DNA from 2 places in the Exiguobacterium sp. GL_137 genome. Region 1 is predicted to be linked to the other one. Evidence: a T-box and tRNA genes for the amino acid it is inferred to sense, from the RefSeq annotation. Region 1 holds a T-box; the other holds one or more tRNA genes.
The links. The T-box of region 1 lies ahead of alaS (alanine--tRNA ligase). A T-box ahead of a tRNA ligase gene usually reads a tRNA of that ligase, here a tRNA-Ala.
Positions count from the first base shown of each region.

Region 2: it has a tRNA-Ala gene. The T-box ahead of alaS (alanine--tRNA ligase) is inferred to sense a tRNA for this amino acid. The anticodon was not compared.

Region 1 covers NZ_CM174406.1:2,050,929-2,062,501, forward strand. Annotated here, with positions in the region: gene AC3IRK_RS10880 (O-methyltransferase) at 17-658, opposite strand; gene mltG (endolytic transglycosylase MltG) at 731-1,879, opposite strand; gene AC3IRK_RS10890 (DUF1292 domain-containing protein) at 1,961-2,257, opposite strand; gene AC3IRK_RS10895 (DUF1292 domain-containing protein) at 2,241-2,528, opposite strand; gene ruvX (Holliday junction resolvase RuvX) at 2,541-2,963, opposite strand; gene AC3IRK_RS10905 (IreB family regulatory phosphoprotein) at 2,960-3,229, opposite strand; gene alaS (alanine--tRNA ligase) at 3,264-5,906, opposite strand; T-box leader at 5,967-6,184, opposite strand; gene recD2 (SF1B family DNA helicase RecD2) at 6,227-8,452, opposite strand; gene AC3IRK_RS10920 (VOC family protein) at 8,570-9,118, shown strand; gene AC3IRK_RS10925 (tetratricopeptide repeat protein) at 9,168-9,824, opposite strand; gene mnmA (tRNA 2-thiouridine(34) synthase MnmA) at 9,838-10,962, opposite strand; gene AC3IRK_RS10935 (cysteine desulfurase family protein) at 10,975-11,573, opposite strand, start outside.
Region 2 covers NZ_CM174406.1:2,762,505-2,774,077, forward strand. Annotated here, with positions in the region: gene AC3IRK_RS14310 (hypothetical protein) at 1-125, opposite strand, end outside; gene AC3IRK_RS14315 (hypothetical protein) at 146-622, opposite strand; gene AC3IRK_RS14320 (hypothetical protein) at 637-1,086, opposite strand; gene AC3IRK_RS14325 (hypothetical protein) at 1,181-1,339, opposite strand; gene AC3IRK_RS14330 (S8 family serine peptidase) at 1,486-5,229, opposite strand; tRNA gene AC3IRK_RS14335 (tRNA-Ala) at 5,475-5,547, opposite strand; gene tatC (twin-arginine translocase subunit TatC) at 5,655-6,434, opposite strand; gene AC3IRK_RS14345 (twin-arginine translocase TatA/TatE family subunit) at 6,442-6,645, opposite strand; gene AC3IRK_RS14350 (redox-sensing transcriptional repressor Rex) at 6,645-7,304, opposite strand; gene AC3IRK_RS14355 (ABC-F family ATP-binding cassette domain-containing protein) at 7,461-9,362, shown strand; gene AC3IRK_RS14360 (hypothetical protein) at 9,362-9,754, shown strand; gene AC3IRK_RS14365 (flavin reductase) at 9,824-10,417, opposite strand; gene AC3IRK_RS14370 (DoxX family protein) at 10,439-10,837, opposite strand; gene AC3IRK_RS14375 (winged helix-turn-helix transcriptional regulator) at 11,021-11,341, shown strand; gene AC3IRK_RS14380 (flavodoxin) at 11,447-11,573, shown strand, end outside.

The DNA of each region.
Region 1 (11,573 bases):
TTCGTACCTCCATCATTCATTCCGACTTTACTTTCCGACTGACGGACACACCGTCTCCAAGTGGGAAAATCGTCGTATCATATTGATCTTGCTCCATCATCCATGCCGTGAATTCTTTAACCAGACGGACAAGGCGCCGTCTTCTCCGGTCAAAGGTCTTCGGATCTGTCTCAAGGACATCTCCGTGCAAAAACAGGTTATCCGTATATAAAACTCCGCCTATTGGCACCAATCGCCCATAACCGTTAAAGAATTTTTTATACTGTCCTTTCGCTGCGTCGATGAATACGGCATCGAACTGCTGTTCAAGGGTTTCGGCTAATTCTACTGCATCAGCAAAAACGATGTCAATCCGGTCCGCGACGTCTGATCGTTCAATGAACATCTTGGCTTCGGCGTATCGTTTCGCATTTCGTTCTACTGTCGTGATCCGGGCATCCGGTAAGGCACGAGCCATCCGAATCGCACTGTAACCAATCGCTGTTCCAAGTTCAAGAATTCGTTTCGGTTGTTGTAACGTCAACAACGATAACAAAACTTCCGATCCCGTCAGTTCAATGATTGGAATATGGTGCTCTTTCGCGTATGCTTCCATTTCCTGTAACAAGGGATCACGCGGTCGAATCATCCCTTCGACATACGCTGTAAAATCATTCATTCGGAATTCACTCCTTCTGCGCATAAACAGGTTGACCGGGAACGAACATACCGTTCCCAATCAACCCCCTGTTCATTGCTCTTTACTTGCTTCGTATTCGACCCATTCCGGTTTATACTTCACAACATTTCGTTGATGTTCCTCATAGGTTTCCTCATAAAGAATTTGCCCCCGTGGATTTTTATCATTTGGTGGTCGGGCAAAGAAATAAACATATTTCGTCTTTTTCGGATTAAGGACGGCAAGAATTGAATCTTTACTGACCGTTGAAATCGGACCAATCGGAATACCTTCATACTTGTACGTATTGTATTTCGAATTGTTCTCAAGATCCTTCAATGTCGTCAGTGCTGTATTCTCTCCTGTACCGTACCAGACCGTTGGATCCGATTGGAGTTTCATCCCGTCGTTGAGGCGATTCGTAAAGACACCGGCAATCTCACGACGATCGTCTGGTGTTGCGGCTTCCCGCTCGACCATCGATCCGAGACTCAACACTTCATGGAAGGTCATGCCTGATTTCTTAATCGCATCGGTGTTCTCATCATAAATCTTTTCCGTCTCATCTAACATCGTTTCGGCAATTTGATTGATACTTTTTCCTTTGTCGAATTCGTATGTCGCCGGGAAAAGGTATCCTTCGAGTGAATAAAGGACTCCCTGCTTCGTCACTTCATCCGTTAACATCGGATACTTGTCAATTAATGTCTTGATATACGCCTCATCCGTCAATGATTTTCGGATCGAGTCAGCTTTAAAACCGGTTGCTTTCGCAATGATGGCAATTTGACGATCCATCGTGATTCCTTCAGGGATCGTAATTTTAACATCTGCTGCTTTCATGATCGTTCCGGTCTTTAGCTCATTGATGATTTCATCCGGTGTCATCGCTTGCGTCAATGTGTATGTCCCGGCTTGGAATGACGATTCATTCTTATAGCGGACATAATAGCGGAAAATCGTTTCGTTCGCGATTAAATCTTTTTCCTTGAGAATGCTTGAAATCGTACTTGTTCCGGCGCCTAAGGGAATTTCGACTTTGACGGACTTCGTTGCCTCTTCGTTGACCGGCTCGAGTGAACTCTTTAAAAAGATGTAGATGGCTGCTCCTGCTACTAAGAAAATCGTGAATAATACTGAAAGGATGATTAACGTAATCCGGCGCGATGTCCGGCGACGTTTCTGTTCGATTTCAGCATTTTTCTTCCATTCATTCTCCATCGGTTCCTCCTTCTTCTCTTAAAACAAGGTGATATCGAAAGAGCTGCTGCTCTGACGACACCACCTTATACACGAGTCGGTTTAGTCAAGCTCGTCTTCTAATGTATTAAAGACTTCTTCAATTTCATCCCAAGTTTCTGCATCGTCTTCTGCGATCGGAACTAGGTTGAAGTCATCATCACCATCACCATATTCTTCTAACTCATAAACAAAGATGTCGACTTCTTCTGCTTCATCATAATCCGCGCCGACTGGCTCAAGGAAAATATACGTTTTGCTTGAGCGCGGGCTTTCATACCGTAAACGCTCGGCAAATTTAAATTCATTACCTTCTCCATCGGGAATTACGTAATGTGTAGGTTCATTCTGTTGCATCATTCATCCGCTCCTTTAATGCAGCCTCAAGTTCATCCCAAGTCTGCTCATCGTTTTCATCAATCAGGCTCAATTCAAAATCATCTTCGCCTTCGCCAAACTCGTCGATTTCACAAATGATCAAATCATCTGCGCCCTCTTCCGGATGACCAATCATTTCGAGAAATAGATAGGTCTTGCCGGTTCGCTCACTGACATAACGGTACCATTCTTCGAAAAGATGTTCGCCCCCGTCTTCATCAGGAAAGAGATACTGCCGTTTTTCTTCAGACATCTCATTTCCTCCTTATCGATTTGCCCGATCCAAATAAGATTGTAGGATCATGACTGCTGCCATCTTATCGATGACTTGTTTCCGTTTTTTTCGACTGACATCGGCATCGATCAGCATACGTTCTGCCTGCATCGTCGTCAATCTCTCGTCGACAAGAACGGTCGAAAGGCCTGTCTGCGTCTCGATTTCACGCGCGAACGCTTCACTCGCCTCAGCTCTGGGACCAATTGATCCATTCATGTTTTTCGGATGTCCGATGACGATGATTTCGACACCGTATTCCTTAATAATTGCCTCGAGTCGCTTGAAGGCGACCGGATATTCAGGTTCTGTCCATTTGATGGTCTCGATGCCTTGTGCTGTCCAGCCCATCAAATCACTCACCGCAACACCGATCGTCTTCGAACCGACATCAAGTCCGATGGCACGCTTCATTTTTTGTCTCCACTCTCCGATAGATAAGATTTCACGAGTTCTTCCAGTAGTTCATCACGCTCAATCTTTCGGATCATATTACGTGCATCGTTATGACGAGGAATGTAAGCAGGATCACCGGAAAGTAGATATCCGACGATTTGGTTGATCGGATGATAGCCTTTTTCTTCTAAAGCATGATAGACCGTCAGCAATACTTCGCGTGTTGCCGCCTGGCTATCGTCTTCTGGAAAATTAAATTTCATCGTTTGATCCATCTGACTCACGTTAATCACCTCTTTCATTTACACTACTTCTCTATTATGCCAGTGATTGCACGTAATGTGAAGTAAACGCAAGAGCTTCGTTTAATTTTGCAGGATCTTTTCCGCCAGCCTGTGCCATGTCCGGGCGGCCGCCACCGCCACCGCCGCAACGCGTCGCTACTTCCTTGATCAGTTTACCGGCATGGTATCCTTGATCAATCAAGTCTTTCGAGACACTTGCAACGAGGTTGACTTTGTCTCCCTGCGCGCTGCCGAGGACGATGATTGCCGAACCGAGACTCGACTTCAATTCATCCATCATACCGCGAAGCGCATCCATATCTGAGACGTCGACTTGCTTCGCAAGGACTTGGACTCCATTGATTTGCTCGACATCCTCTTTCAATGATGCTGCTTCAATGTTTGCCAGTTTTGCTTGTAGGGATTCGTGTGCACGTTCCGTTTCGCGGAGCTGGACTTGAAGTGCTTCAATCCGTCCCGGTACTTCAGTCGTCTTCGTTTTCAGTACGCGTGCTGCCTGCTCGAGTGTCTGCAGGTGACCGTTCATCACATGGTATGCTCCAGCGCCTGTGACTGCTTCAATCCGTCGTGTTCCAGCTCCGATTCCTGATTCGGAAACAATCTTGAACAGACCGATTTCTGCCGTGTTTCGAACATGGATTCCACCGCATAATTCGATGGAATATGTTCCAGCCGAAACGACACGAACCGTCTCACCGTATTTTTCACCAAACAGAGCCATTGCACCTTTTGCTTTCGCATCAGCAATGTTCATCTCTTCAATGTCGACTGCAAGTGATGCCCAGATTGCTTGGTTGACATCCTGTTCGATAGTTGTCAATTCTTCAGCCGTGACTGCTCCGAAGTGCGAGAAGTCAAACCGGAGACGATCTGCCGAAACGAGTGAACCAGCTTGGTTGACGTGTGTCCCGAGTGTATCTTTTAATGCTTTGTGCAACAGGTGGGTTGCAGTATGGTTCTTTGTGATGGCTTGACGTGACGACGCTTCGACTGTTGCATGAACTGTCGCATCTGCCAAAGCAATCCCCGTCCGAACAATAACGGTATGCAGGTTTTGACCGTTCGGTGCTTTTTGAACATCTTTGACATCAAGGACGAAATCAGGACCTGTAATGGTTCCTGTGTCCGCCACTTCTCCACCGCTTTCTGCATAAAACGGTGTAATATCAAGCAACAATTGTGCTTCTTCGCCGGCAGCGACTTCTGTCACTCGTTCTCCATCATGCAACAAAGCAATGATTTTAGCATCCGTCTCAAGGTCCGTATAACCGATGAACTGGCTTGGAACAGTCAACGTTGCTAACACTTCTGATTGTTGTTGCATCGAACCGCCGTCTTCACGGGCAGCACGAGCACGCTTCCGTTGCTCATCCATTGCCCGTTTAAATCCTTCTTCATCGACAGACATCTGATGATCTTCCGCATATTCAACCGTCAATTCGAGCGGGAAACCATACGTATCATACAAACGGAAGGCATCTTCTCCGCTGATGACGTGTTCACCGTTACTCTTCGCTGCTTGTGCCACGGTGTTTAAGATGGCAAGACCATCATGTAACGTCTCGTGGAATCGTTCTTCTTCGTTTTTAATGACACGTTTGATGAAATCTGCTTTTTCTGGAACTTGTGGATAGAAATCGACCATGACGCTACCGACTGTATCAACGAGCTCGTACATGAACGGACGTTCGATTCCGAGCATTTTTGCATAACGGACAGCACGACGAAGCAGGCGGCGTAAGACATAACCGCGTCCTTCGTTCGAAGGCAACGCACCGTCTCCGATTGCAAAGGCAACCGTCCGGATGTGATCAGCAATGACTTTGAACGCGACATCCAGTTTTGTGTCTTCACGGTAAAGTTTACCGCTGAGTTCTTCTGTCTTATGGATGATCGGCATGAACAAGTCCGTGTCAAAGTTCGTCGGCACATCTTGCATGACGCTCGCCATCCGCTCAAGACCCATCCCGGTATCGATGTTTTTACGCGGTAATTCTGTGTAATTGCCGTGTCCATCATGATTATATTGACTGAACACGATGTTCCAGATTTCGAGATACCGTTCGTTTTCGCCGCCCGGATACAATTCAGAATCGTTCGGATCGTCGCCGAAAGCCGGTCCGCGGTCGAAGAAAATCTCTGTGTTCGGACCTGAAGGACCCTCACCAATTTCCCAGAAGTTATCTTCCAGCGGAATGATACGTTCAGCCGGCACACCGAGTTCAAGCCAGATTTGACGTGCTGCGTCGTCTTCCGGATGAATCGTCACGGAAAGACGGTCCGGATCAAGTCCGTACCACTCGTCACTCGTCAAGAGTTCCCAGCCCCATTTGATTGCATCTTCACGGAAGTAGTCGCCGACAGAAAAGTTTCCAAGCATTTCAAAGAATGTATGGTGACGTGCTGTTTTTCCGACATTTTCGATATCGTTCGTCCGGATCGATTTCTGCGCGTTGACAATCCGCGGATTTTGCGGAATGACTCGTCCATCAAAATATTTTTTTAACGTAGCGACACCCGAGTTGATCCACAGTAATGTTGGATCCTCGATTGGAACGAGCGATGCGCTTGGTTCGATTGCATGTCCTTTAGACTGGAAAAAGTCGAGATACATCTGACGGATTTGTGCACCCGTCAACGGTTTTAATGGTTTCATCGAAAATACCCCCATTGATTAATTTGTCCTGAACGCAAAAAAACGATACATTCATCCCTGAAAAGGGACGAAAGCATCGCTTTCGTGGTACCACCCTCGTTCGTAAAGACATGTGCTCTCTTTACCTCGAAAAATCCGTTAACGGAGATTACCCGCAAGTGTTTGCACTCGACTCCGGAAGGAGCTTCAATCGAATCGTCATGAAGATGGTTGCAGCAGATCCATCTCTCTCTGGTCATGAAGATTACGACTTACTTATCTTCCATCAACGTTTTGCGTCCATTCATCTACCGTGATTATTACCTATTTGGTGCATTCAGTCAAGTCTTTGTCATACCGCCGAGCCGTTCAATCAGCCGGGTCCGCCGGCGTGGTTCTTCCTCTTGGGAAGCTTTATAAAAGGCACGGGGATCTCCGAACAACAACAAACTGGCTTTTGCCCGTGTGACGGCCGTATAGATGAGATTACGGGAATGTTTAAAGGCTCCGGTGAAAAAGACCGGCATCAGGACAATCGGAAACTCCGACCCTTGTGCTTTATGAATCGTAATCGCATACGCATGTGTGAATTGATCCCACTCACTCCGGTTGTATTCGACTTCCGTCTGATCGAACCGGGCAATGATTTTGTCCACCTTGTCGACATTTTCCTTTGCAAAAAAGATGTTGACGATTTCGCCGATATCCCCGTTATAGACATTTTCTTCCGCATTATTGACGAGCTGAAGAATTTTATCTCCACTCCGGTAAATTCGTGTCCCTTGTTTGACTTCCCGTTTTTTGGGCGCTTCCGGATTATAGACCTGTTGCAGGACGATGTTCAGTTCATCGATTCCTACCTGTCCACGATACGTCGGCGCCAGGATTTGGACGTCAAACTTCGAATAGCCTTTCGCCAGTGCTTTTTCCGCGAAGGCGGCGATACCGCGTAACGACTCTTGCGGGGCGAGCGAATAAAATCGCCGGTCAGATAACGGAGCAAGCAAGTCAGCTGACGTGACCCGGTTTTTCAAATCGTGAGCCAGCCGAAGAATCGAGGAATCCTCGGCTTGCCGGTGAACGACATTGAGCCGAACGACCGGAATTCCGTCTGTGTCCATTAAGTCGGCCAGGACTTGTCCCGGTCCGACCGACGGCAGTTGATCACGATCGCCGACAAATAAAATCTTCATGCCATTCGGTACCGCTCGTAACAAACTCGATAACAGGTAGATATCTATCATCGATGATTCATCAATGATCAAAACCTTGCCCGAGATCGGTTGGTCTTCGTCCAATTGAAAATTTGACCCGTCATATTTTAACAAACGATGGATGGTCATCGCCGGAACATCCGTCGCTTCCGACAAGCGTTTTGCCGCTCGTCCGGTTGGAGCAACAAGGACATAGGGATAGACCTCACCCGACTTGACCTGACTTTTTTCAAGCGGCCAATCATGAATTTCCTGAAGCGCGTGCAAAATCCCTTTAATGACGGTCGTCTTCCCGGTACCCGGTCCACCCGTCAAGACCATCAACGGCGCTTTGACCGCCAGTTCGATGGCTTCCCGTTGTTGGACTGCATATTCCATACCGAACCGTTCTTCGAGCTGACCGATGGCCGACAGAATCGTCGCGACATCAACTTCCTGCTCCGCTCCGTTCGCCATGACACGGGCCAGTTCCTTTGCCGCCCGGACTTCCGCATAAAAAATCGTCGGCAAATACAAACAGCCTTCTTCGAGTTTGACCTTATCTTCGTTCAACAACAGTTCGATGGCTTGTTCGAGACGTTCGCCGGGATCTTCTCCGAGTAGACGGGGTGCCCGTTGCAACAGTGATTCGACGGTTGCAAACGCATGCCCCTCTCCCGCCTCCTGTTCGAGTATATGCATGATGGAGGCTGCGACCCGTTCCGGATGCAAGCCGATAAGCCCCAGATGCGAGGCGATTTGATCGGCTGTCTTAAAACCGATGCCACTGACTTCGTACATTAAAGAATAAGGATTTTCCCGAATTCTCGCCATCGCGTCTCCTTCATATGCCGCATAAATCTTCGCCGCGAGTTTCGGAGTAACATCAAACGGGGCTAAAAAAAGCATCAATTGATCAACACCGTATAGGGTTGCGAGTCGGCTGAAGATGACATCGGCCTGTTTTTGTTTCAGTCCAGGGACACGGTCAAGTGCCTTGCTGTCTTTTAAGATGATATCGATTGCATCTTCACCAAGAGCATCGACGATGTTTTTCGCTGTTTTCGGACCAATGCCGGTAAACGAACCGTTCGTCAAAAAACGGACGGCTGCGTGTTTCGTCATCGGAACCGACCGGCGGATCAACTCTGCTTTTAGTTGTTTACCGAATCGCGGATGATCAATCAATCGTCCGAATGCTTGATACGTTCCGCCGAGTTCGATTCCGACACCGGTTCCTGTGACGACGAGTTCTGTTTCTTTTAATTCAAAGTTCTTTTCTTTAATTGCCATCAAAACGATGGAATGGGCTTCTTCTTCGGAGGAAAAAAGCACACGTTTAATGCGGCCGACTACTTGATGGGGGTGCTCCATCACTCCACCTGCTTTCTGTCTGAACTCCATTACGCTGTTCCAATCATAGCATTCGTTTAAGGGATTTTAAATGAGGGAAACATTTCTTGAATCAATAATTGAATGGAGGAACAAATCATGGGACGATTGCCAGTTGCCGGATTGTGTGAATTAGTGCTGGAAGTGGAAGATATGGAACGGGCTGTTGCCTTTTGGAACGGGACGCTTGGTATTCCGATTGTTGAACAGTGGGCACCGGAAGATGCCGAGCCGAGTCATGAACAGGAAAAGCAGGACGGCGTTTGGGCAACGTGGTTGTACATTGGCGGAAACACCCGTCTCGGCCTTTGGCTCAAACGTGACTTTACAATGGAAGAACGGACAGTCAAACACCTTCCTGTCACAGAGTGGGACAGCTTGTACGATGAAGGCGGAGTCCATGTCCATTGCGCCTTTTATGTCGAGAAAAATGAATTCAAAGAAGCCCTTGATCTGTTGCGTACTGCTTCAATTGATGTCAAAATTCGTGAATGGGATGAACAGGAGACATCGAATGATAAGGAGTACTCCGCTTACTTTAAAGATACGGAACAAAATGTCATCGAACTGTATACGAAAAACATGGACGAAGCGTATGAAGACTTTTCCGGTCCACCGTTACGAATCGTACGTGAAGTCGGACATTAATGAAAAAAGCGTTGCGAAACCGGGATGTTCATCGGTCGCAACGCTTTTTTTAGTTCAATAAGGCATCCATCTTCGCTTTCGCATCCTGTGCCATCGTATGGTTCGGCTGATAAGCAAGAACAGTTTCGAGTTCCGTATAACATGCTTCCTGCTGACCTAAAAAAGCCAGTGCAATGGCATAGTTATAACGGGCATCCGTGTGTGTCTCTTCCAGCAATAATACCTGCTCGAAGATTTCAGCCGCTTCTTCAATCTGTTCGTTCTGAGCAAGGGCAAGACCGTACTGGAAGGCGATTTCAACATCTACACCGTTCAGTTCCGTGGCTTGCTTCAAACGTGGAATTCCCCGGACCGGATCACCCAACTTTTGATATGTCAGACCGAGCATGAAATGAAGATCCGCGTCATCGAGTCCATGTAACAAAGCAAGGCGCAATGATTCTTCGGCTTCCACCAGTAAATCCGCCGAGAAATATAATGCCCCTTTGGCATAATGGGCACTGGCAAACGTTGGATCAATCGTCAATGCCTTATCGTAAAACCGGAGTGCCCGGTCAGCATCGTCCATTGATTGGAGCAATGTCCCTAAATTGACGTAACCTGTCGGATCATTTGGTTGTTCTTCGATGGCATCGTTAAAAGCTTGAGCCGCCAGTTCATAATTCCCGGACTCCAGATGTCGGAACCCGACTTCGTTGTAGTTCATTTCATTCTCTCCCTTACGCAAGATACGTTAACTGTTTGCCCGCTTTGTATGCATCGTCAATCGTCGCCCCGCCAAGACAGATATCTCCGTCATAGAAAACGACAGCTTGTCCCGGTGTGATTGCCCGTTGCCGTTCGTCGAACGCGACGTCTAACCGTCCGCCGTCCAAAATACGAACGGTCACAGGTGTATCCGTTTGACGGTAACGGAACTTCGCTGTACAACGGAATTCTGTCCCGACCGGCATCGTTGCCGTCCAGCTGATATCAGACGCATATAACCCCTCTGAATAAAGCAATTCATTATGGAATCCCTGCTCAACGAACAGGATATTCTCTTTGAGGTTTTTCCCGACGACGAACCATGGTTCTCCGTCTCCGCCAATCCCGAGACCGTGGCGTTGTCCCATCGTGTAATACATCAGACCGTCATGACGTCCCATCGTTGTACCGTCAAGTGTCCGCATTTCACCCGGTTGCGCCGGCAGATACTGACTGAGGAACTGTTTGAAATTCCGTTCCCCGATGAAACAAATACCGGTCGAATCCTTTTTCTTCGCCGTCGCGAGGTTCGCTTCTTCGGCGATTTTCCGCACTTCTGATTTTTCCATGTGTCCAATCGGGAACATCGCTTTAGCGATTTGATCCTGCGACAGTTGGTTCAAGAAATACGTTTGATCTTTGTTTGTATCGACGCCGCGTAATAATTTATGCTCACCGTCTTCATATACAGCCCGCGCATAATGGCCCGTCGCAACAAAATCTGCCCCTAAGCGCATCGCATGGTCAAGAAATGCTTTAAATTTAATTTCTTTATTACACATGACATCCGGATTCGGTGTCCGGCCAAGTTTATATTCCTCCAAGAAGTACGTAAAGACTTTGTCCCAGTACTCTTTTTCGAAATTGACTGCGTAATACGGAATGCCGATTTGATTGGCGACAGCGATGACATCTTCGTAATCTTCCGTTGCTGTACAAAATCCGTTTTCGTCGGTATCGTCCCAGTTCTTCATGAAGATTCCGATGACGTTGTATCCTTGTTCTTTTAATAAATAAGCCGTAACGGACGAATCGACGCCGCCGGACATCCCGACGACGACCGTTGTTTCCTCCGGTGCTTTTGCGCGTGTATTCATTGTTTTCACCTCTTAATTGTTCTGAAACGATTTTACGACATCTATCAGGCCTTGTGCGAGCAGTTCGACTTGTGCCGCATCGTTTCCACGGCCGAAGCTGATCCGGACCGATTGTTTCGTCCGCGGATTTTCACCGTACATCGCCGACAGGACATGCGACGGCTCAACCGATCCTGCCGTACAGGCACTTCCGCTTGAAACGGCAATCCCCCGCATGTCGAGCATAATTAAAAACGGTTCAATTTCGACGTTTGGGAAATACAGGTTGAGGACTTGCGGCAATCCTTCCGCCCCGTTGACTTCAAAATCAATCGTTGAGGCTCGCAGCCGTTCGAGCAACATCGTCCGTAACAGCCGGTACTGTCGAGTCTGCTCTTCCCGCTCCGTTGCCGTCAGCCGGACAGCTTCCGCAAACCCGACAATTCCGGCGACGTTTTCCGTTCCGGCACGACGCTTGCGTTCCTGTTCCCCACCATACGATTGAGGCGCTAACTTGATAGCAGACCGGACATATAATATTCCGACGCCTTTTGGTCCATTGATTTTATGACTCGATGCCGACAGCAAATCAATGTGCATCGCTTCTACATCGATGGGCGACTTCGCAAATA
Region 2 (11,573 bases), 710 kb from region 1:
ACAGTTATGAGAATTCCGACAAGCATCAACAATAAGAACGTCCACACCCACTTTTTCCCTAAGAAGTCCTTTTCCATATAAGCCAGCGTCAATTCGTGTAACCGTTCGTCCCGTGCCGTGCGCATGATGTTCTCTCCTTTAGATGTCATTCTTCCAGGTCCTTCACATGCTTATGCACTTCCTGATCACTGATGAAGTCAGGATCTCCCGACCGCGCCATCTTCTTAAACAGCCAATCGGTCGCAAAATAAATCGGAGCGAGAATCAAGATGATCCAAAACGTCATCTTCCATAAAGACATACCTTTCGTTTCGAGTACAACCATGAGCAATGAGCCATATAATACAATCTGAATTCCGAGCCACAGCATCGATTGTGTCATGACCTGATCTTTGGAGAGATACCGTTCTAAAATCCTGCGTTTTTCCAGCTGAAACGGAAGATCAAAAATCAGATAGACAAGCGGCAACAGACCGAAGTAAAGTGCGGAATCCATCGTTTCCGAAAAGATGCCGAGCGTTGCCGCCACGGCAGCCATCAGCCAGCCGCTTTTTTGCAGTTGACTCTTATCGATATAGGCAAGCGTTAGTTCATGTAACCGTTCGTCCCGTGCCGTTTGCATCTGACTTTCCTCCTTCATCCCTGCTGGATCTCTGTTTCACTGATATAAGTCGGATCAATCTGTTTAGAGCGGTACATCAAGAAACGCCGGCAAAGCCAGTAAAACGGAATGACGAAAAGACACAGTCCAAGCAAAAAGGTCGTACCTGACCGATCGGCCGTCAGAATAATCAAGGCTGCGAGCGCTCCGTATTGAAACAGTCCGACACCGACATGCAGACGGAACAGACGGTCTGCTGATCTTTGGGAGGTGTGACGGGCAACGATTTGAAAACGCCGGTGCTGCCTCACGACATCATATATGAAATACAGAATCGGAATAATCAAAGCAAGGATTGGTTGCTGAATCATATTGCTGACAAACAAGAAAAGTGCCAAGACGGCCCACAATTTAGCCGTCGTCCGTTGATGCATGTGTTGATAAAGTTCCTTTAATTCCATCTGTTGTCCTGTCACGGCATTCATTGCAACACGTTCCTCTCCATCAGCTCTTAATGTAATATACTTACATTTTACCAGTTATGTTTCAAAAAAAAAGAAACTTCTGCAAAAGAAGTTTCTAGGTCGAGACCTGGATGATCAGATAGATGACACTGTATGCAACAATGGCGAGCGGAATCATTGCGACACCGATCAACCAACCGTTCTTATCCCGAATTCCGAGATACAGAACCAGACAGCCGACGATGAAGGCAATGAGTGTAGTAAATGGATTCATACGAGTTCCCCCTCAAAAAATAACCTATAAAGAAATTTCCCATTCCCGGAACTTGATAAACACCGAAAGCCTTTCTGTAACACACTGCGAAAAAACAGTGTCGATTCCGGCGAACGTCCACCGGGACCAACACTGTCTTCAAATCCTTATTTCTTCGTGATGACAACTTTCTTTTCGACGACATGGCCACCGAGGTCTTTTAATTTCAAGTTGTAGACGTTTTGACCTTTTTTCAAGGTAACAGTCTTGTAGATTGTTTTCTTGAAGGCACGCATTTCATACGGTTCTTTGAACGAACGGCGGTATTCCGCATTACCGTTCAGATCAAAGCGTAACTCATCGTAGTTGTCGCGCAGGACGATCGTCATCTTAGCTGTTTTCGTTTTGCTTGAAACCGTTTTTGGTGCTGTCACACGGATTGTCGGACGCTCCGAGTCGATGATGACTTGACGGCTGAAGGCAACACGATTACCTTTTCCATCATAGCCTTCGACTTTAAACGACTTCACACCATCCGTCGTATACGTGATGTCATGGCTGAATGCATAGTGTTGTTGAACCGCATCCCAGCGTAATTTAACGGCTTTTCCGTTAATTTTGAATGATTTGACGCCAGACTCATCAGAAACGTTTCCTGAGACCTTCACTTGTTGGGATGTCGTTAAGCCCAGTGCTTCCGGTGTATCGATTTGGACATTCGGAACCGCTTTATCGACACCTGATGTATTGACGTTTTTCTTCACGCTGTTACCGGCATAATCTGATACGACGAACGTGACTTTCGTCCGGCTTGGCAGATCCGTCAGCGTGTAGTTTTTAACAGACGGAGCGAGCGGCTGTTTCAAGACACTTTTTCCGTCGACCAGGATATCGAATGAAGCGACACCCGTTCCTTGGTCACCGGCTGTCCAGGAAACTGCTTTTTTGTCAGCATCCCATTTAACAGTCGCAGCCGGAATTTTCGTATCGATGTAGATCGGGAATAGAGCCGTCTGCCATTTCGCATTCGGATAATCGACGACCGATTTCACTTGGTAGTAGTACAGACCATCTTTGACTTTTGAACCGTTGACCGTTCCATCCCACGCCGCATTCGTCACCGGTGTGAAACCATCTTCCGATCCGCCATCGTAATAGTTTTTGATGACGTCTGACTGCGTTTCGAGTTTACGGAGTGTTGATTTATTGCGGTCAAGAATCGAGTACTCGACTTTTTTCGCATTCCGTAAGAATGACAGGACCGGGAAGGCCTCATCGGCACTGCCGTCACCGTTCGGTGAGAACGAGACTTTTTCTTTAACGACGTCGCCTGCAGCATTCGTTCCGAGGAGGTTGAAGTTATCCTTCACTTCTGTCGCAAGACCTGTGACGCCGTAGAACGTGTTGTCATCGTAGAGTGGTGCATCAAGGATTGGTGCTTTGTCCCATGCTCCTTTGAAACCAACGTACGGAACTGTCAACTCAGGATTTTTGCTGTTCGTATCGATCAGACGGACGAATCCTTCGACGAAGTAGCCGTTTTCGAAGATTGACTCAAGCGGTGCACCGTTTGCCCAATCGACTGTATCTTTTAAATCAACCGTAACGTTGACTTTTGTTGTACTCTTCGCGTTAATCGCGACTGAACTTGCTTTCTTCGAGCCGACCGTGAAGGAGATCGGGAACGTGCCTTTGTTGGCGTCAACCGCATCAACTGTTCCTTTTTTGAATATACCGTTGGCTTCCAGGAAATTTTGACCTTGGACGGCGAGATCCGATTGGACCGTTCCGGCAAGTTTATACGTCAACTTCTCATTGCTGTAGTTCTTCAGGTCTAACGTGAAGCTGAACTTGTCGCCGACTTGTTTCAAGGCGGCTTTTCCTTCACCCGACTTCGTTTCCGTAACGACGACCGGTGTTTTCATCGCCGCACGTAAGTCCATCAGTCCGGCACCTTCACGACGCGGAGAATAATAGTTACCGGTTTTTGCTTCCGCATTGTATTTTCCTTTATCGAGCTGCGGACGTGACGTGTTCATTAAAATCGTCTTCGCGAGTTTGACACGTGTCGCTCCACTGACCTTGAAGTCCTTGTCGATCCGCTGCATGACGAGTGCTGTTCCACCGGCGACGTGTGGTGCTGCCATCGATGTTCCGCTCATGACGCCATATTCGTTATCGTTGAGTGTTGAGTAGATTTTCCCGCCCGGTGCCGTGATTTCCGGCTTGAAGTCAAGGTTCGGCGTCACACCCCATGATGTGAAGTCAGACATTTCGCCTGCGACCGGGTTTGGTGTCGAGACTGCTTTTCCGTCAAACGTCACTGTCAATGCCTTGCCGTCTTTCGCTTTCGCTTCGAGTTCGTTTCCGTCGGCAATGCTTAACGAGACGAGCGGAATCGTAGGTTTATTAAGTGCCATGCTGACGTAATCACCATGATCGACACGTCCGCGGACGATGACACCGGCCGCGCCTTGTTTCTCGGCTTCCGCTTGAATCATGCCGTAGTTGAAGCTGCCGTTCCGGACGACGAAGACGACTTTATCCTTGACGTCTTTGCCGGCATAGTTCGGTTCACTGCCGTCACCAACATAGACGACATCCATCTTCTCTTTATCAAAGACCGCAATCGGATTCGGCGAGTCTTGTTTCTGATAAGCGAGGTAACCTGCGTCCTGCCCGTCGACCGTCAATGCCATTCCTTCGAGTGTCAGCTGTGTGTTTTCAACCGACGCGACTTGCAGCGATTCGCTGATTAAGCCCGGCGAGCCGACGACACCGACGTCTGGATTCGACGCGTACGGGTTTCCGGCGCCGCTTCCGGCGAATGCCGAGTTCCCGGCTGAAATTGCACATAAAATACCGTTGTTCATCGCATTGACGATTGCTTTTTGTTCCGGATCATCTTTTTGGACGAAGGATGCCGTTGAACCAAGACTCATGTTGATGACGTCTGCTCCTAGCGCAATCGCATCATCAATCGCTTTGATATAGATATCACTGAATGTCGACGGCATCCCTGGATCATTGCCGAAGACCTTCATCGCGAGGAGTTGTGTTTCCGGTGCAACCCCTTTGATTCCACCGTTCGTTTCATCGCCGTTGGCACCCACTGTACCGGCGACGTGCATCCCGTGCATCGAAGCGCCTGGCCCAAGATCACGGATTTCGCTGTCATGATCCGCATAGTTATAGCCGTACGGTACTTTTTCCGTGAAGTAGTTTCCTTTTAAACCTTTTGACGATTTAAAGCTTTCGACTTTTGACGACGTCAAATCGACTTTCGTCTCCGGACTGAGGACCATGTCCTTGTGCGTCGGATCGATTCCCGTATCGATGACGGCAACGATCGTTCCTTCCCCTTTATAGCCGTAGTCCTGCCATGTCTGCTTCGCATTGACCATGTCTTTACTATGTAACATGTTTGGTGTTGCGCCCTTTTCGACTTCCGGACGCGCATATTCGTGTGCGATATGTACGTTTTTGACCCCGCTTAATTTTTTCAGTTCCTTGATTTCACCATATTTGACTTCCCCGCTGAACCCGTTCAATACGGTCGTGAAGCTTTCTTTATACGAAACAGAAATGTCTTTTTGGGCAATTGCCGCTTTGACTTCCTTCTGTTTGTTGACGATTTGATTCTTAAGAATAATTTTTTCCGTGTTGCTTAACGTGCTGTAACGCTTATTTTGTGCCTGCGCGTGTTCAATCGCTGCTTTTTGATCGAGCTCGACGACAATCCGTACTTTTTCGTTTTGACTGTATGACTTTTCTTGACCCGCTTTTTTCAGTGAGAGTGCTTGTGGCTTTTGTACATCCACTTTTTGTGATGACACGTGTCCCTCAGCATGAACTAGGCTGGAAGATGTCATGAGGGCAGCCGCCATCAGAGCAATCTTCTTTTTCTTCATTCCTTTTCCTCTTTTCCAAAAATGTAATGTGGAGCAAAAACGTATTAAACGAAAATTCTGTATTTTTAGTTTAATTAACTTTCGCTTAATATACAATTTAAATTTGGTGCTTTTTAAAAATATTTGTTTGTTTATTACATCACAAAATGAATAAATCCTTATATTCCCTTATCTATTTCTTACAGGTGAATAAAAAAGGACAAAAAAAACCTTGGTTTCCCAAGGTTTCGGCAGGTAAAGCAATATGGAGACTATCGGGCTCGAACCGACGACCTTTTGGCTGCCAGCCAAACGCTCTCCCAGCTGAGCTAAGCCCCCGTGTGTTTCTATAATGAGTATACCCATTGCTGTTCATTTTTTCAATATAAAATTAGACCGCTTACAAAAAAATCTCCCTCACCTTACCGGCAAAGGAGAATCTTCCGTTATTTGTTCAATTCACGCATCATATCTGCCTGTCGTTCCAGTTCAGCCTGTTGCTCCAGGATCAGCACTTTTTTATACGTCCGTGCCGAGATGATGATACTGATTTCATAGAGGATGAACAAAGGAACAGAAATCATCAAATGCGACGTAATGTCGGGCGGTGAGATCAACGCCGCGATCACGAACAACGCAAAATACGCATACTTCCGATTCTTCCGCATGAAGAACGGCGTTACGAGTCCGAGCCGTGTCAAAAACATCGTCACGACCGGTAACTGGAACAACAGACCAAACGGAATCGTCAACCGGATCAGGAAACTGAAATAGTTCTCGACACCGATGACCTGTTCAATCCCAAGCTCTTGTCCGAGTTCCGTTGATACTTCAAGTAAAAACGGCAACAGCCAAAAATAAGAAAAGGAAACGCCCGCGAGGAATAAGAAAAACGTCACGGGAATGTACGTCAACGTCGCTTTTTGTTCTTGATCGTGCAGACCGGGACGGATGAACGCCCAAAGCTGGTACATCCAAAACGGGGACGCCAAGACGATTGCGATGATGAACGCAAGATTCAGATATAACATCAACGGATCAACGACGTTAAACGCATTTAAACCGATTCCGAGTTCCTTGAGGTCGGCCTGTAAAAAACGGACGAGCGGCCGGACGAGCGGAAAGGCTGCGATAAACATGACTACCACGATGATGAGCGACCAGATGATCCGCTTACGCAGTTCATCTAAGTGCGATGTCACACTCTGTTCTTGATCGATCGCCATGATTCACTCACTTCTCTTTCGTTTCGTCCTTTTTGTCTTTATCATCTTCCATGATGCCGTTTGTCGCACTCTTGAATTCTTTTAACGTTTGACCGGCGGCGCGGCCGAGTTCCGGTAATTTCTTCGGTCCGAAGATGATGAGGGCGACGACACCAATCAAGGCGATGCTCCCCGGGCCGATACCAAGTGTCAACGGGATTAAGTTTTCCATTATGATTTCACTCCTTCAGCTGATTGCGAATAATGCTTCATGAAATAGACGAGCGACTGCAGCTCGATTGACAGATCGATGTGATGCACCCGGACGTGGGCCGGGACATTCAACCGGGCCGGTGTAAAGTTCAGAATGCCGGTCACACCGTACTCAACTAACTCATCCGCTACTGACTGCGCGAACTGCGACGGTACCGTCAAGATGGCGACATCGACATGGTTCGCTTTGATTTGTTCTTTCATATCCGAGACGTGATAAATCGGAACGTCCTGCGTCGTTGTTCCGACCTTGTCTTCATCGGCGTCAAACGCGATGACGATACGAGTACTATTATTCTTTAAAAAGTTATAATTTGCAAACGCTGTTCCGAGATGTCCGACCCCGATTAAGGCGACATTCGTGACCTCGTCTTGGTTGAGTGTCTTTCGGAAAAATGTTAACAAATGTTGAACGTTATAACCGTACCCTTTTTTCCCTAACGCCCCAAAGTAGGAAAAGTCACGACGGATCGTCGCAGAGTCGACTTTGACCGCTTCGCTGAGCTCTGCTGACGAGACGCGCAGCTTGCCGGAGTTATAGAGACTTTGGATAAAACGATAATATAACGGCAGTCGTTTCGCCGTTGCTTGTGGTATTTTTGTGTCTGGCCCATTCATACTGCAGTTCCCCCTTCGGCCACGTTCTGACGTGGCACCCAAATCAATGCAAAGAATTCTACTCTCCTTGATTGTAAACCACTTCACATAGAGTAACAAATATTATATTCGGCAGGATTTTTCGTGATAGACTAAAGGGTGGAAGGATGGATGGATATGATTCTCTTACAAGTAAACCAACTCTCAAAATCATTCGGCGTAGAGCCGATTTTAGACAATATTAAACTCGAAGTACAGGAACGGGACCGGATTGCCCTCGTCGGACGAAACGGTGCCGGAAAATCGACACTTTTAAAAATCATCGCCGGGGAGCTGTCACATGACTCGGGGGAGATCATGAAAAGCAAGGAAGTCCGGATTGGTTATCTCGCGCAGGACAGCGGACTCGAGTCGAACGAATCGATTTGGAACGAGATGCTGACCGTCTTTGAGCATCTGCAGGATCAGGAACGGGCGCTTCGTCGGATGGAAATCGAAATGGGCATGGAGCACATTTTAAATGATCCGACTGCCTATGACCGTCTCCTGAAAACGTACGATCAAGCGCAACACGACTTCTCGGAAGCCGGCGGCTATCAGTTCGAAGCCAACATCCGCTCTGTCTTACACGGGATGCGTTTTTATCCGGACGATTATTCCCGCCGGATTCAGACGCTTTCCGGTGGACAGCGGACCCGGCTTGCCCTGGCGAAGATGTTACTCCAGGCACCGGAACTGTTGATTCTCGATGAGCCGACCAATCACCTCGACATCGATACGTTGTCCTGGCTCGAAAGCTACCTGTCCGGTTACCGTGGTGCTGTCCTGATCGTTTCCCATGACCGCTATTTCCTCGATCAAGTCGTCAACGTCGTCTATGAATTGTCCCGGAACGTGTCGCGGAAATTCACAGGCAACTATACGAAGTATCTCGAACAAAAAGCGGCACTGTACGAACAGGAAATGAAACAGTTCGAACAGCAGCAGGAAGACATCGCGAAGATGCAGGACTTCATCCAGCGTAACATCGCCCGTGCGACGACGACGAAACGGGCGCAAAGTGTCCGCAAGCGTCTCGAAAAAGTCGACCGGATCGACCGTCCGGACGGTGACGAACGCAGTACGGTTCTGTCATTCCCGATTGAAAAGCAGAGCGGCAATGATGTGCTGCAGGTCAATCAACTCGCTGTCGGCTACGAAGAAGCCGTCTCGAAAAACATTACGTTCCGGCTGCAACGTGCGGAATCACTGGCGCTTGTCGGACCAAACGGAATCGGCAAGTCGACGTTACTGAAAGTGCTTGTCGGCCGTCTGAAACCGCTGTTCGGTGACTATCGTTTCGGTACTGGCGTCTCGATTGGCTACTACGATCAGGAGCAGGCGGAACTGAACGACCGCAATCGGGTCATTGATGAAATTTGGAACGAATGGCCGTTGATGCGCGAACAGGAAGTCCGGTCCGTTCTCGGGCAGTTCCTGTTCAGCGGCGATGATGTCTTCAAGCTCGTCCATGAATTGTCGGGCGGTGAACGCGGACGTCTGGCGCTCGCGAAGCTGAAGTTACGGAAAACGAATCTGCTTGTGCTGGATGAGCCGACGAACCACCTGGATCTTGATTCGAAAATGGTCCTCGAAAATGCACTTGTCGATTACGAAGGCACGTTACTGTTCGTCTCCCACGACCGTTACTTCATCGACCGCGTCGCGACACGTGTCATCGAGATGAGTACAGACGGCGTGACCGATTACCTCGGTGACTACTCGTATTATATGGAGAAAAAAGCCGAGAAGGAAGAAATCGCCCGCCTCGAAGCAGAAGAAGCGAAAGCGATCAAAGTCGCTTCGACGAAGACGATTGATAAAGAGGCGCAAAAAGAAGCGCGCAAAAAGAAACAACAGCTGGAGAAGCTCGAACAAGAGATTGAACGGTTGGAGAACCGGTCGGTCGAAATCGAACAGTTGTTGTGCGAACCGGAAGTCTTTAATGATATTCCGAAAGCGACCGCCCTTTCGGCAGAGCGCGATCAGATTGATGTCGACTTGCTCGATTTGATGGAACAGTGGGAGTCGTTCCACTGATGCGCTCGAAAAGTTATCTGATCAATCTGATCCAAGGATTATTGTCCGGTGTCCTCTACTTCGTCCCGATGTATGCGGACTATGTCTCGGCTTTCATTCGTCCGGATGCGTTTAATGCCGTTTATCCGTTGTTTATCTTGATTTCCTGTATGATCGGTCTTGTCATTCAGACATGGAGCGGACTGTTCATCAGTTTATTATCCGGTCTGATCTGCACGTTGCTGACGATTCAATCGTTCGTCGAACTGAATGATCCGATGATCATCATGTATTACGGTGCCGTCTCCCCATTGGTGGCCTTTTTAATCAGCTGTGTCGGGATTTGGGCGCTCGCCGTCCTGTTTTATCTACTCGACGGTTTCCAGTACAGTAAACGCCATAACATGGAGTAAGCAACAAAAAATAGACGAGGGAAGCAGACATCGAATCTGCTTCCCTCGTCTATTTGGCATGACTTTATCTTATTTCGTTGGACGGGTAATTGTGAAGATATCACCGATTTTCGCATAATCATTGCCGGCAAGACGGGCAATTGCTTTTAAACCGTCGGCATCAATCCGGAACGACTCCTCGAGTTCATCCGCGACATGATACCGGATGACTTCGCCGATTAATAAGTCAGCTGTTTCCAGTTCAATGTGTTGTGACAGTTTCAGCTCAAACCGGATTTTCGCTTCCGCGACCGCCGGGACATCAATCAAATCGCTGTCGATCAGCGTAAGATTCGTCCGGTTCAATTCACTTTCCCCGTAAGCAAGAGGTGCTGCCGTTTCATTGACGGCTTCGACAATCTCTTCACTGACGATATGGATAACGAACTCTTTATTCAACAAAATATTTTTAGTGGTGTCTTTTTCGCCCTGATCCGTCTTTTGGACGGCAATCAACAGTTGCGGCGGATGGCTCGAAGCGGCGGTGAAGAAGGAAAACGGGGCGGCATTGACCGTTCCGTCCGCTCCTTTCGTCGTGACAAAGGCAATCGGTCTCGGGATGATACTCCCGATCAACAATTTATAGTTTTCTTTTGGACTGAGTGACTGTGCATCAAACTTCATCTTTTTACCCGCTTTCTCTGATCACCCGAGCATGGCTGCGAGTGAATAGTCTCCGGCACCAATCAAGGCGACGCCAAGGGCGATGACGATCAGTGCCATGTTATATTCGTACCCGTTCTGTGTCACCCAGTAACCATTTTGCCCGTGCACCTTGATGATTGCAACGAGCATCGACCCGATAATCAGTGCTGCCGCGAACCATAAGAACAATCCACCGGCAAATAGTAAACCACCAATCAGTTCTGCCAGTCCTGCCGTAAGCGCAAGCATTTTACCCGGCTTCATCCCGATCGATTCGAACCAGCCGCCCGTCCCTGCAATCCCGTGCCCGCCGAACCAGCCAAACAATTTTTGTGTCCCGTGTGCTGCAAATGTTAATCCAATCACCATTCGAATAAGAAATAATCCTAAATCCATCATCTTGATCAAAACTCCTTTTACTTAATGTTTTTTAATTACTTTTCGTAACCTAAATACGACTATAAACTAACACTTACTAAAAGTAAACAGATTTGTTTTTGTTTATTTTATTACTTTAAGTAAAATAATTCGTAATTTTGAATCAGAGTGGGTATACTAAGACTATAGAAAGGATGAGTGCTGATGGAAGAAACATTGATTCCGACTGCCCTTTGTCCGAAAGTCGAACATGCCTTTGAAATTTTGGGCAAGAAGTGGACGGGCTTGATTTTACGTCATCTCATGACGAAGACCTGTCGTTTCAACGAAATTCAAGATGCGATTCCGGAGTTATCTGGTCGTATGCTGACGGAGCGCATGAAGGAACTTGAGGCGGAAGGTATTGTCATCCGGACCGTCATTCCGGAACGTCCGATTAAAATTCAATACAGTTTGACTGACAAAGGTCGTCAGCTTGAACCTGTCATTCGTTCAATCGAAGAATGGGCCGAGCTCCAAGACTGACATGAAAAGTCTCTCCATTTGGGAGAGGCTTTTATTTCCGTTTGTATTGAGAACGATTATCAATTAAACTAAAGATGTTCATGTTTTGGAGAAAGGATGATTCAGATGAACATCATGATTGGTTTTGTCAGCATGTCCGGCAATACAGAAGATATCGTGCACCTTTTGCGGGCGGAACTCGAACGCAAGGGCTGTACGGTTCATATACAAGAGCTTGATCAGTTATATCCAT